3 regions of the Bacillus sp. BC05(2025) genome follow, and region 2 is predicted to be linked to each of the others. Evidence: riboswitches for the same ligand, from Rfam matches in the RefSeq annotation. Region 2 holds a riboswitch; each other region holds the start of a gene.
The links. A riboswitch is a leader RNA that binds a small molecule or an ion and turns the genes downstream of it on or off. The one in region 2 is predicted to bind S-adenosylmethionine.
Positions count from the first base shown of each region.

Region 1: linked by a shared signal. The riboswitch ahead of metI (cystathionine gamma-synthase/O-acetylhomoserine thiolyase) and the one ahead of ACZ76X_RS27460 (MetQ/NlpA family ABC transporter substrate-binding protein) in region 2 are both predicted to bind S-adenosylmethionine.
Region 3: linked by a shared signal. The riboswitch ahead of ACZ76X_RS03435 (M20 family metallopeptidase) and the one ahead of ACZ76X_RS27460 (MetQ/NlpA family ABC transporter substrate-binding protein) in region 2 are both predicted to bind S-adenosylmethionine.

Region 1 covers NZ_JBWYRA010000003.1:155,524-160,436, reverse strand. Annotated here, with positions in the region: gene ACZ76X_RS11470 (bifunctional homocysteine S-methyltransferase/methylenetetrahydrofolate reductase) at 1-1,370, opposite strand, end outside; SAM riboswitch class I at 1,441-1,550, opposite strand; SAM riboswitch class I at 1,754-1,863, shown strand; gene metI (cystathionine gamma-synthase/O-acetylhomoserine thiolyase) at 2,105-3,217, shown strand; gene metC (cystathionine beta-lyase) at 3,214-4,377, shown strand; partial or broken gene ACZ76X_RS11455 (cysteine hydrolase family protein) at 4,518-4,913, shown strand, end outside.
Region 2 covers NZ_JBWYRA010000016.1:69,450-74,362, forward strand. Annotated here, with positions in the region: gene ACZ76X_RS27450 (hypothetical protein) at 1-324, opposite strand, end outside; gene ACZ76X_RS27455 (NAD(P)-dependent alcohol dehydrogenase) at 470-1,378, shown strand; SAM riboswitch class I at 1,459-1,573, shown strand; gene ACZ76X_RS27460 (MetQ/NlpA family ABC transporter substrate-binding protein) at 1,659-2,471, shown strand; gene ACZ76X_RS27465 (methionine ABC transporter ATP-binding protein) at 2,484-3,524, shown strand; gene ACZ76X_RS27470 (methionine ABC transporter permease) at 3,499-4,167, shown strand; gene ACZ76X_RS27475 (SDR family oxidoreductase) at 4,205-4,913, opposite strand, start outside.
Region 3 covers NZ_JBWYRA010000001.1:643,489-648,401, reverse strand. Annotated here, with positions in the region: gene ACZ76X_RS03440 (AAA domain-containing protein) at 1-1,886, shown strand, start outside; SAM riboswitch class I at 1,962-2,063, shown strand; gene ACZ76X_RS03435 (M20 family metallopeptidase) at 2,152-3,357, shown strand; gene ACZ76X_RS03430 (TetR/AcrR family transcriptional regulator) at 3,539-4,105, shown strand; gene ACZ76X_RS03425 (alpha/beta fold hydrolase) at 4,164-4,913, shown strand, end outside.

The DNA.
Region 1 (4,913 bases), on a different contig from region 2:
GCTGGACCTATTGATTTCCCTAAAATGGAGCGCCCATCGTTCATTTCTTTAATCATTTTAATGAGCTCAATAGAGGACAAATCATATACAGAAGTGGCACCTGGAAAATCACCAACGCGTGCTGGATCACCAGTTAAAGCTAACACTTCTTCCATGCCTAACGCTGATAATCCTAGTAAATGAGATTGTAATCCGATGACGTTATGGTCTCTACACGTTAAGTGCGTCAATACCGGAATATCGTGTTTCGTTAATAATGCACCCATTGCCATATTCGAAACGCGAGGCGATGCTAATGAATTATCTGCTAGAGTAATAGCATCTGCTCCAGCTCTTTTCAATGCCCTTGCGCCTTCAAAAAAACGCTGTGTATCTAACGTTTTCGGTGGATCTAATTCCACTACTACTGTCGTTTGTTTTTTTGCTTTCTCTGCTAAAGTAACATGCGCTTTTGAACGTTTCTCATGTGTATGAACTACTTTCGGTCTTTGAATTGTATCCTTCTCTATTACAGGCGTAACGTGTAAAGCAGCACGTTTCATACTTTCAATATGTTCTGGTGTAGTGCCACAACAACCACCTAATAATCGAATACCTTGTTCAATAAATTTCGGTGTCATCGCTTCGAAATAAGCTGGACTTCCCTCATATACGTAACGTCCCTCCACATAATTCGGGAGACCTGCATTGGGATATGCTGACAAATAACCATTTTGCGGGATCGATATCATTTTAAAAGCTTCCGTCATATGAAGTGGCCCTAGTTGACAGTTCAATCCAACAACATTTGCACCATAATCTAAAAGCTGTTTTAATATTTCATTTACATCATTTCCATTTTGAGTCGTACCTGCCTCATGTAACGCTAATTGAGCTACAATTGGAATATTCGTTTGTTTTCGTAACACCTGAACAGCATGAAGTAATTCAAACTCATCATAGAAAGTCTCTAATAGTAATCCATCAACCTGTTCTTCTAGTAAAGCACTTGCCTGCTCAAGTAGCATAAATTCTCTTTCCATATCAGTTGTCGTAACAGCTCCGATATGTTTCATACCACCGATTGTTCCTAAAATGGCATTTCTGTCTGTAACAGATGCTTTCGCCAGTTTGACTGCCGCTCTATTAATTTCAGTAACTTGATTTTCTAAACCATACATACGTAATTTCGCTTCATTTGCTCCGTACGTATTTGTTTGAATTACATCTGCCCCAGCAGCTACATATTGCTTATGAATCGATATAATTAAATCTGGATCAGATATATTCAATTCTTCAAAACTACTTTGCAAGCCATGTGAATGTAATAACGTTCCAACCGCACCATCACCTATTACAATTCCTTTTGATAATAAATCTAGTAATTTCACCAATCTCCCTCATTTCTATCAATATAAAAACCCCCTCTTCACTTTGAAGAGGGGGACATAATCGATCCTCCTCTTATTATGCAAAACACTCGTTTTGCAGGTATTAGCACCGTTTCAAACATTTCGTTTGAAGGTTGCCGGGTTTCACAGGGCCTTTCCCTCCACCGCTCTCAATAAGAGTTTGTCTTTATTATTTTATTTATGTAGCTAAAAGGAAATGCGTTCCCCTTTTAACAATGTTTGTTAATTTTTTAATAAATTTAGCACGCACAAATGCAAAAGTCAATGACACTTGCGGAAAAATAAAAATTATTTAAAATAAAGTTGCAATTCAATTATCTTTTGTTGTAAAGTTAAAAACATAATAAAATTTCATACAAACATTCTTATCTAGAGAGGTAGAGGGACTGGCCCTATGACGCCTCAGCAACCATTAACATTTGTTAATAAGGTGCTAATTCCAGCAAATTGTGAAAGATTTGACAGATGAGAAGAAGACTCTATTCAAACCGAAAGCCTTCTTCTTAGAAGGCTTTTTTTATTTTACCCCGCTATTTGAGGGCAGTAAGATTCCCAACTCAAAATTCAGCTGGAACAAAGAAGTTAGGTGGGGATCAACTGCCCGTAAAAGCCCGATTGGTGAGAGCTGATAATCAGTGGGGATGAATCCCTCACTGATTAAAGTTTCACTTTACATTCACTTAATTGTTAATTTAAAAAGGAGGAATTTTCACATGTCAACTATTGAAACAAAACTAGCACAAATCGGAAACCGAAGCGAAACTACAACAGGGACTGTTAATCCACCTGTTTATTTTTCAACTGCTTATCGTCACGAAGGAATTGGTAAATCGACTGGCTTTGACTATTCACGAACTGGCAATCCAACTCGCGGCCTGTTAGAGCAGGCAATTGCAGACTTAGAACACGGTGAACAAGGATATGCCTGTAGTTCAGGGATGGCAGCTGTTCTCCTCGTCCTGTCCCTATTCCGTTCTGGAGACGAACTTATTGTATCCGAAGATTTATACGGGGGCACTTATCGATTATTTTCTGAGCACGAAAAAAAGTGGAACGTTCGATGTAGATACGTAAATACACAGTCTATTAAACAAATTGAGCAAGCTATCACAACTGAAACGAAAGCTATTTTCATAGAAACTCCAACTAATCCATTAATGCAAGTTACTGATATTGCTGCTGTCGCAACTGTAGCGAAAAGACACGGACTACTTCTTATCGTAGACAACACATTCTACACGCCTTATATACAGCAGCCATTAACAGAAGGCGCGGACATTGTAATTCATAGCGCAACGAAATATTTAGGAGGACATAACGATGTACTAAGCGGACTTGTCGTTGCAAAGGGAAAGGAACTTTGTGAGGAAATCGCTCATTATCATAATGCATCAGGCGCGGTATTAAGCCCATTTGATTCATGGCTATTAATTCGTGGTATGAAAACGTTAGCGCTTCGCATGAGACAACATGAAGAAAATGCAAAAGCAGTTGTCGCTTATTTAAATGATGAAGACGGTGTGACAGATGTATTTTACCCTGGAAGAGGCGGCATGATCTCATTTCGTCTAAAAGATGAAACGTGGATTAATCCATTCCTACAATCTTTATCCTTAATTACATTTGCTGAAAGTCTCGGTGGTGTTGAAAGTTTAATGACATATCCGGCAACACAAACACACGCTGATATTCCTGAAGAAATTAGAACAGCAAACGGTGTATGTAATCGTCTTCTTCGATTTTCTGTCGGTATTGAAAATAGTAACGATTTAATTCAAGACTTACAGCAAGCCATTAAACTTGTGAAAGAAGGTGTAAGAATATGAGTTATTCTATAGATACACTTTTACTACACAACCAATATAAACATGACTCACAAACAGGAGCTGTTAACGTTCCCATTTATAATACATCAACATTCCACCAATTTGATGTAGATACGTTCGGGAAATATGACTATAGTCGATCTGGTAATCCAACTCGCGAAGCGCTTGAAGATATTATCGCTTTATTAGAAGGCGGAACAAAAGGGTTTGCATTCGCATCAGGAATTGCAGCGATTTCTACTGCATTCCTCCTCCTTTCACAAGGTGATCACGTACTCATTTCAGAAGACGTATACGGAGGGACTTATCGAATGATAACTGAAGTTCTCTCTCGTTACGGTGTGTCACATACATTTGTTGATATGACCAATTTAGAAGAAATAAAACAAAACATTAAGCCAAATACAAAGCTTTTTTATGTGGAAACACCCTCTAACCCACTTTTAAAAGTGACAGATATTCGTGCTGTTTCTAAACTTGCAAAATCTATTGACGCCCTTACTTTTGTTGATAATACATTTTTGACACCACTATTCCAGAAACCACTTGACCTTGGCGCCGATGTCGTTCTTCATAGTGCCACAAAATTCATTGCCGGTCATAGTGATGTTACTGCAGGATTAGCGGTTGTAAAAGATGCCGAACTCGCTCAAAAACTTGGATTTTTACAAAATGCATTCGGCGCTATTTTAGGTCCGCAAGATTGTTCTCTCGTACTTCGCGGTCTAAAAACATTGCATGTACGTCTTGAGCACTCAGCTACTAACGCCAATAAAATTGCACACTATTTACAAGAGCACAATAAAGTTCAAAACGTCTATTATCCTGGCTTACAAACACATCTGGGATTTAATATTCAACAATCTCAAGCTACATCAGCCGGAGCTGTCCTATCTTTCACTTTACAATCAGAAGACGCACTCCGCCAATTTTTATCAAAAGTTAAATTACCTGTCTTTGCAGTTAGTTTAGGAGCTGTCGAATCAATCCTTTCCTACCCAGCTAAAATGTCACATGCAGCACTATCGCAAGAAGCTCGTGATGAAAGAGGGATTTCGAATTCATTACTTCGGTTATCCGTCGGCCTTGAAAATGTTGGCGATTTAATATCCGATTTTGAAAATGCCCTTTCTTATGTAGAAGAACCTGTAAATGCATAGAGAGAAAAGAAGATATGAAATGAAGCTTTCATATCTTTTTTTATGCTGTTTCGTATAGTTCATAAAAAAACAAAAGAGCACCATCTATTTTCAAGCAATAAATTAATTGATATATTAAAAAATAAAAAGGGGCAAAAATAATGGATACTTGTGCAGATGTCTTAATCGTTATCGATTTACAAAATGGAGTATGTTATAGCGAAGAACATTTATTTGACTTACAAAACTTACTTACAAAAGTAAATAAAAGAATTTCTTCATACAGAGAATCAAATAAACCAATTCTTTTCGTTCAACATTGTGATGATGATTTAGTACCTGAAAAAGAACTTTGGGCTATTCATGGTGATTTAGATGTTCAAGAACGAGATTTTTTTGTAAGAAAAACACATGCCAATTCATTTTATAAGACAAACTTAAAAGAGGTTTTAGATCAATTATCTGTCCATCGTATTGAATTTTGTGGTGCCCAAACAGAGTATTGTATGGATGCTACGATTAAATTCGCTCATGGACTAGGATATACGAAAACTTCA
Region 2 (4,913 bases):
CACAGTATACACTACAACATCTGTACCAGAAATATTCATTTCAGAACGAGAATTCTTTGTCTTTGGCTCTAATTGCATCTTAGCCTTTAATATATCCATCTCTGTTCCTTCAGCTTTTATCCCTACATCATATGTCATCGTTACATGTTCTTCATTTTTAAAAGCTTCGTTCGTTTTCTTGAAAACATCCTTCGCTGCTAATTCCTTTTCTTTTTGCACGGCTTCTTTTTTCGGTTCATCCGTCTTTGCTGTTTTCTCATTACTACACCCTACCCCTAGACTGATTGCAAGTACTAAACTTGAAACAAAAATAATTTTTTTCATAATGTCGCCCCCTTTCCCAAAATAATATCACCTCTTTTCCTATGAAATCTATATAATTTTCAATCTATATTTGCTATATAGCGACATGTTTAATGAAGACTTTAAATATGATGTAAATAACAACAATTCATTTCAGGAGGTCATTATGAAGGCGATCATTTGCACAAAGTATGGACCACCTAACGTTCTTCAACTTCAAAATATAGAGAAACCTACTCCTAAAAAGAACGAAGTATTAATTAAAATTCACGCAACCAGTGTATCAACTGGAGATTGTAGAATACGCGGTTTTAATAGTCCCCCCTTATTTTGGATTCCTATGCGGATTATATTAGGTTTCAGAAAACCGAGAAACCCTATACTTGGTGTAGAATTATCTGGAGAAATTGAGGAAATTGGATTAGATGTAACTCAATTTAAAAAAGGGGATCAAGTTTTTTCATTAACAGAACTAAATCTTGGTGGTTATGCCGAATACACATGCGTGCATGAAAGTGGATTAATAACATTAAAGCCTACCAATGTGACGTATGAAGAAGCAGCAGTTATTCCTTTTGGTGGAACTTCAGCGTTACATTTTCTGAGAAAGGGCCGGATTAAAAAAGGGCAACAAGTTCTCATATATGGTGCCTCTGGATCAGTAGGAACAGCTGCTGTACAACTTGCTAAATATTTCGGTGCGACTGTTACGGCTGTTTGTAGTAATTCAAATTTTGAACTCGTTCAATCTTTAGGAGCTGATAAAGTAATTGATTATACAGAAGAAGATTTTACTAAGCGGCGCGAGCACTACGATATTATCTTTGATGCAGTTGGGAAGTATAAAAAATCCCTTTGTACAAATACATTAACACCCAATGGAAAATATGTATCTGTTAATGGAATGATGGCAAAAGTAAGTAAAGAGGATATGATTCTACTAAAAAAACTAACTGAAACAGAACATTTAAAACCTGTTATTGATAGAACCTACCGATTAGAAGAAATTGCTGAAGCTCATATGTATGTGGAAATGGGACATAAAAAGGGGAACGTTTCGATTACCTTAAAATAAAATATATTCAGAAAATAACATTGACAATTCTTTTTGTAAGATTTACTATTAGTACCATATTAAAAAACTACATACACATACTCTTATCAAGAGTGGCGGAGGGACTGGCCCGATGATGCCCGGCAACCGAGCTTATAACGTATAAGCTAAGGTGCTAATTCCTGCAAAACGAGTTTTCGTTTTGGAAGATAAGAGGGGAACCTATTTTGTCTATTCGGCACCTCTCTTATTTTTGAGAGGTGCTTTTTATTTTGGAACGTATATGAAGGGGGAATTATAGATGAAGAAAGTATTATTAAGCATTGTAAGCGGGGCAGTACTATTATTAGGCGCATGCAGCGCAGGTTCAGATAAAGAGGCGAAGGCGTTAGATGAGAAAAAGATTACTGTCGGTGTAACTGGGGGGCCACATGAACAAATTTTTGAAAAGGTAAAAGAAGTGGCAGCAAAAGACGGACTCGAAATTGATGTAAAAGTATTTAATGATTATGTAGCACCGAACGTGTCTTTAGATGAAAAAAGCCTTGATGTAAATAGCTATCAAACGAAATCATATTTAGACACATTTAAATCTGAACGTAATATGAAATTAACAGAAGTATTCTCAACAGTAACATTCCCTATGGGCATATATTCTAAAGGCATAAAAGATGTAAAAGACTTAAAAGATGGCGATGCGATCGCTGTACCAAATGATCCAACGAATGAACTTCGAGCTTTAAAATTATTTGAAAAAGCTGGAGTTTTAAAAGTTGATCCAAAGGCTACAGAAAAAGCGACTGCAAAAGATGTAATTGAAAATCCAAAAAATTTAAAGATTGTTGAATTAGAAGCATCTCAATTACCGACTCAGCTAAGTGAAGTAAAAGCAGCTGCAATTAATACAAACTTTGCATTAGGTGCAAAATTAAACCCTGCGAAAGATTCTATCTTCTGCGAAGGAAAAGATTCACCATATGTGAACTGGGTCGTTGTTCGTACTGAAAATAAAGATGATGCTGTTGTAAATAAATTAAAGAAAGCTTATCAATCTAAAGAAGTAAAAGAATTTATCGAGAAAAAATTTGATGGTTCTGCTTTACCATCTTGGTAGGAGCTGACGATAATGATTGAATTAAAAAATGTATCCAAAGTATTTACAACAAAAAAAGGGAATGTGGAAGCTCTTAAGTCTACTTCCCTTCAAGTAAAAAAGGGGGAAGTATTTGGAATCATTGGCTATAGTGGCGCTGGTAAAAGTACATTAATTCGATGTGTCAATTTATTAGAAAAACCAACGACAGGAAATATCATTGTAAACGACCAAGACTTAACAACTTTATCAACAAAAGAACTAGCAAAAGCGCGACAAAAAATCGGGATGATTTTTCAAGGATTCAATTTACTTAAAACAGTGACTGTTTATGAAAATATCGCATTACCGTTACGTCTTGCTGGCATTCCAAAAGTAGAAATTGAAAAAAGAGTAGAAAAGTATTTACGTATTGTCGATCTTTTCAACCGAAAAGATGCCTATCCGAGTGAACTTTCTGGTGGCCAGAAACAACGTGTTGCCATTGCACGTGCACTATCACATGAACCAGAAGTGTTATTAAGCGACGAAGCAACGAGCGCTTTAGATCCAGAAACAACGGATTCTATTCTTGACCTATTATTAAAGATTAATGAAGAAATCGGGATCACAATTTTATTAATTACACATGAAATGAATGTCATCCAGCGTATATGTGACCAAGTTGCTGTTATGGAACATGGAGCAGTAGTGGAAAGCGGGACTGTGAAGGACATATTCACAAACCCACAACATGCAACAACGAAAAAATTTGTGAATAGTGCATTTGCAGCGAAGATTCCAGAAGAAGTACAAAAAGAACTTCAAACTACTGGTGAAATTGTAACTCTTTCTTTTATAGGAAATTCTTCAGGAGAACCAGCATTAGCTGTCGCTACAAAACGATTCCAAGTATATCCGAATATTTTATCCGGCAATATTACTCAATTAAAACATGAAGCTTACGGGAAACTTGTCATTCATATGCAAGGGGAACAAAATGAAATCAACCGTGCTTTATCATTTTTACAAGAACAAGGAATCATCGTAGAAGGAGGTAGAACGGATTATGGAAAACAAGTCCTTTTTGGATGAATGGGGTAAAGTCATATGGGAAGCAACTATTCAAACATTTCAAATGACATCTATTTCACTATTCATCTCTATCCTTATTGCACTACCACTTGGCGTCACACTTGTTTTAACAAGACCTGGTGGGCAACACGAAAATAAAATTATTTATCCAATCCTTAATACAATTATTAATATCATTCGCTCTCTTCCATTCATCATTCTACTATTCTTTATTTTACCTTTTACAAAGTTTCTAATGGGAACGTCCATTGGTGTTCAAGGTGTCATCGTACCGCTTGTCGTCTTCACTGCTCCCTATATCGCAAGATTGATGGAGACAGCATTATTAGAAGTCGATCGTGGTGTTATTGAAGCTTACCAAGCAATGGGCGTTTCTACTATAAAAATCATTTGGCACGTTATGGTGAAAGAAGCTCGTCCCTCCCTTGTACTTGGGTTAACAATCGCAACAATTGGCTTAATTGGCGCAACAGCAATGGCTGGGCTTGTAGGTGCTGGTGGTCTTGGTGATTTAGCATATCGATTCGGACATTTACGCTACGAACCGGAAGTAATGTATGCAACCGTCTTTATTTTAATTATCCTCGTTCAAGGGCTACAGTCTTTAGGTAACGGTGTTGCAAGAAGATTGAAAAAGGATTAAAAAAGAAGGTATCTCACCAGGTTGAGATACCTTCTTTTTACCTTTTAAATCCACCTTCAGAATGAATAACTTGTCCCGTAATCCATTCTGCCTCTTCACTTACTAAAAACGTAATGAGTCTTGCTGCATCCCTCGGCTCACCAATTCTACCAAAAGGAAACATTGGCTTTAATCCTTGCTTTATCTCTTCAGTCATCCAGCCTGTATCGGTTGGACCTGGGTTAATTGCATTCACTGTTATTCCTAAATGAGCTACCTCGGCTGACAACGAACTCGTAAGGGCATCAATAGCTCCCTTCGTTGTTGCATACGCCAGTTCCCCAACCATAGGCCCTTGAAATTGCCCCGAAGTCATATTCACAATTCTACCACCAGATTTCTTATCAAATCCTCTTGCAAATTGACTACTTAACAATGTAGTCGCACGAACATTTACCATGTAGTGCTTATCTAATTCTTCAGCAGTCAAATTAGAGAAGTCATTATTTGTAGAATACGCTGCATTATTAATTAATATATGAGGGTAGCCTAGTTGTTCAGTAACTTTATTTATAAGCTCTTTCGGTGCATCATTCTGAGTTAAATCTAACTCCATACTCGATACTTTAACACCGTTTTTTAGTAACTCTTCTTTTAATTGTGTTTGTTCACTTTGATCAACGCCCCAAGGCATCTCTTTATCGTACGCTGTCCAATACGTAAAAAATATATCGTATCCTGCTCCAGCTAATTCTTTACAAATCGCT
Region 3 (4,913 bases), on a different contig from region 2:
GTAATCGTATAAAGCGTCTTGTTGATGGGACGAGCAGTCCGAAACATATTGAGAAGATGAAAAATCCGAAAAATGAATTGGCGTATCGTTCATTTTACAATCCGACAACGTACGTGTGGGGACCGCCTGGGACAGGGAAGTCTTACAATTTATCACGTATTATTTCGGCCCATTATCAAAAAGGAAAATCGGTACTTGTATTAGCTCACAGTAATGCGGCAGTGGACGTATTAATGAGTGAAGTAACGAAGCAAATTGAAAAGAAAAAGAAATGGACGCCTGGCGAAATTGTTCGTTACGGTTATAGCCAACATGAACATATACGAAATCATGAAACGTTACTTGCGTCGAAATTAGTTGAAACGACGAACGGATCTTGGGGAGAAGAAAGACTCTATTTAGAAGAAACACGCCAAGATCTTCGTGAAAAGATTTTATCGTATAAAGCGACTTCTGCTGATAAGAAGCGTATACAAGAGATTGAAAGTGATCTTCGAAAGCAAAAAGCAAAAATTAAAGAAGTAGAAAAAGAATATATTGAAAATGCGAAAGTAATTGGTGCTACTTTATCGAAATGTGCGATTGATTCACTGATTTATGAGCGTACGTTTGATTTAGTTGTCGTAGATGAAGTGAGTATGGCATATGTTCCGCAAATTGCTTTAGCTGCTTCACTTGGAAAACGTATCGTCGTATGTGGTGACTTTTTACAGTTACCTCCGATCGCGATGGCGAACCATGAACTCGTTCGAAAATGGCTTGGGGAAGACATGTTTTACCATGCGGGGATTGTTGAGTCTGTTAATAAATCAGAAGCACATCCGAACCTCTTTATGTTGCAGGAACAAAGACGTATGCATGCGGATATATCGAAGTTTACAAACTCATTTATTTATAAAAATAGAGTATATGACCATCCGTCTGTTTCAGAACGTAAAGAACTTGCGAAATTACAACCGTTCGCAAATGAGGCGAGTGTTTTATTTGATACGAGCTTAATGGGGGCATTTTCGCTAAAAGATGCTGCATCTGGTTCTCGTTTTAACATTATGTCTGGTTTAGTAGCGATGCAAATGATGTTAATTGGACTGTTAGACGGTGTTCAGTCAATCGGTGTTGTTACACCTTACAGAGCGCAATCCCGCTTTTTATCAACGTGCATTAGAGAAATGTTGCAGAAAACGAAGTATCGTCACATACCTGTTTTAGCAGCGACTGTTCATAAGTTCCAAGGTTCTGAAAGAGATATGATGATTTTTGATACAGTGGATAGTTATCCGCAAGAACGTCCTGGTGTGTTATTCTTTGACCATAAAAACCATCGCCTCGTCAATGTTGCAGTGACAAGGGCGAGAGGGAAGCTCATTCAATTATCTGATTGCCATTATATGCGTAAAAACCTTTCGAGAAAACAAGCGTTATCACAATTAACAGCTCATATAGAACGTCACGGAGATGTGTATGATCGCACGACATCAAGACAATTGTGGGAGCGGAAAATTTCAAAACGTTTACGCTGGTTTATGGAAATGAATCTGGAAGAGCCGAAAGGGTTATTGAAAGATATTTTAGCTGCAAAACGAAAAATTATTATTTCACTTCCAAGTACAAAACAAGCGGACAAACGAGTATGGCAAGCGTTAATGCGTACAAATGCACAAATAACAGTGTATAGTGATGGACCAGTTCCATTAAAAAATGTAAAGTTACAAAGACAAAATAAAGCATTCCCATTTATCGTAATCGATGATGAAATCTTCTGGGCAGGCGCGCCACTCACATCCCAAATGATGTTTGAAGGTAGTACGGAATTTCCGTACGTATGTGCAAGACTGCAAGCACCAGAAACAATTGGTGTATTAAAAGGATTTTTAGATATTCGGTAAATTCGGATAGGAATTCCTTGACTTTTGATCGGAATGAACTTAGAATGAATGTAATTTAATAAAATTTTATGAAAATTCTTATCGCGAGAGGTTGAGGGACTGGCCCTATGACACCTCGGCAGCGGATTCTTTATGAATACTGTGCCAATTCCAGCAAGGTAACTTGAAAGATAAGAAAGAAGCTCATTTTGACTGTATATGCAGAAGCCTCTTTCTATCTTTTAGAAAGAGGCTTTTTTACGTGAAAATATAAGGGGGAAGAGAAATGGAAGCGACTGAAGTAACGTCACAAAGAAAAACAATTGAAGAGAGTATTGAAAGAAATAAGGAAAAGTACATAGAAACAAGTCACAATATTCATGCGAATCCGGAGATTGGTAACCAAGAGTTTTACGCATCTAGAACGTTAAGTTTATTGCTAGGTAGTGCGGGATTTCAGTTGCAGCACAATATAGCTGGTCATGAAACAGGATTTATCGCACGAAAAAGCTCGGGAAAACAAGGACCAGTTGTCGCATTTTTAGCTGAGTATGACGCTTTACCAGGACTCGGTCATGCGTGTGGTCACAATTTAATTGGCACAATTAGCGTTGCAGCAGCGATCGCATTATCAGAAACGCTTGAAGAAATTGGTGGGGAAGTTGTCGTGTTTGGTACTCCGGCTGAAGAAGGAGGGCCAAATGGTAGTGCGAAAGCGAGTTATGTAAAGGCTGGTTTATTTAAAGGTATTGATGCGGCACTTATGATTCATCCGAGCGGAAAAACAGCGACAACGAGCCCTTCACTAGCAGTCGATCCACTTGATTTTCACTTTTACGGAAAAACAGCTCATGCAGCAGCTTCACCAGAAGAAGGAATTAACGCATTAGATGCGATTATTCAGCTGTATAACAGCATTAACGCACTTCGCCAACAACTTCCGTCAGATGTGAAAATTCATGGCGTTATTACTGAGGGCGGAAAAGCACCTAACATTATTCCTGATTACGCTGCAGCAAGATTCTTCATCCGCGCAGCAACGCGAAAAAGATGTGCGGAAGTAACAGAGAAAGTAAGAAATATCGCAGAGGGAGCAGCACTAGCAACAGGTACGAAAGTGAAAATTCATCAATTCCAAAATGAAATCGATGAATTACTCGTAACAAAAACATTTAATGAAGTCGTAGCCGAAGAACTAGAATTACAAGGTGAAGACGTAAATCGGAAAGAAAGATTTGGCATCGGTTCAACAGATGCAGGAAATGTAAGCCAAGTCGTACCGACCATTCATCCGTACATTAAAATCGGTCCAGATGATTTAATTGCACATACGAATGAATTTAGAGAAGCAGCCCGTTCAGAATTAGGAGATAAAGCGTTAATTACATCCGCAAAAGCATTAGCGAATACGGCATATCGATTAATTACGGAAGAAGGTTTGTTAGAGAAGGTGAAGGAGGAGTTTAGAGAGGCGCAGAGGAATCAGGGGTAGATAGTTAAAGGGAGTGGGGGATCCACTCTTTTTTTTTGCGTAACACTGATGCTAAGATTTTTTTGCAGTAAAATCAATATTAGTGGAACTTTTTTTATCAAACTTTTTTCTAAATTAACATAAATACTTGCAATATTTAAATTAGTACTATATAGTTCTAGTTATGACAAAGGTAAAATTAATGAATCAAAAACGTGTGATTGAAGTAGCTGCAACATTATTTTTAGAAAAAGGGTTTGCTTATACAAGTATGGATGAATTAGTACGTGTAAGCAAAGTTTCAAAGTCTAATGTGTATTATCACTTTTCTAATAAGGAAGTACTATTAGAAAGGGTCGTTGATTATTGGATTGAAATGTATCAATCTGCAATTGATGACGTAATTTCTCAGAGCCAATTTTTAGTTGAAGATCGTATCCAACTGTTTTTAAAGCAATTATCACAAGGAGTTCAGTCGAGAGAGTATAAGGGGAGCTGTCCATTTATTACTCTTTATATTCAAAGTCCTACACAGGCCACGCAAATAAAAGAAAAAATAGGTCTTTTTTTTATAGGATTACAAAAGAAAGTTTCTCTATTACTTAAACAAGGGGTAGAGAATGGAGAATTCAGAAATACGATTAATATTGATGAGGTTGCATCCCTTTTTATTACAAATCTTGAAGGAGCGTTATTTATTTCAGAAACATTGAAGGATGCAACTGTAATCACGAAAACAGCAGATCATTTTTTAAAATTGCTTCGATAAAAGAAGCATTTTTTTTACATCAAATTAGTACTGAATAGTACTAAAAAGGGGATCTTATATGAGAACAGTATTTTTAACTGGTGGAACAGGCTTTATTGGAAAGCAATTAGTGAAAGAATTAGCCAAAGAGGATGTTAAAATTCTTCTTTTAGTGAGGTCGAAAAGTAAAGCAATACGCCTTTTTCAAGAAAGAGGCATCTTAAAAAAGGCAGTTATGGACTTTATTGAAGGTGATTTGACGAAAATAGATTTAGGTCTAAGTGCTGAAGATAAGGAAAGGGTATTGAAAACGGATGTGATTATTCACGCAGGAGGCCCCATGGATATTCAAGCGACAAGTAAAGAGGCAGCTTCCGTATTTTTAAATGGCGCAAAACATATTAGTGAATTAGCTAAAAGTATTCATCAATTGAAGGGCTTGCAACAATTTATTCATGTTGTAGGTTATATGAGCCCCTTTGATGATAAAAATAGCAAGATTGCAATTGATGTGTTTAAAGAGGGAAACGATTATTTGAAAATAAAGAATCCATATGAGAGAACAAAATTTTTAGCAGATCTTTATATCCGTCACCAGGCATCAGCAGTAGGTTATCCGCTTTCTGTAATTAATCCGCCAACTGTAGTCGGTAGTAGTAAAACAGGGAGTACAGAGCAGATAGCAGGATTAGGTTTGCTTGTGATGAGTATGCGAAGAGGGCTCATGCCAGTGATTCCTGGAGGTAAGGGATATAGGTTACCACTTATTTCAAACGATGAGCTTGCGAAGTTTATTGTGCAGGTTTTCAGATTGGAGCAACCGACTATT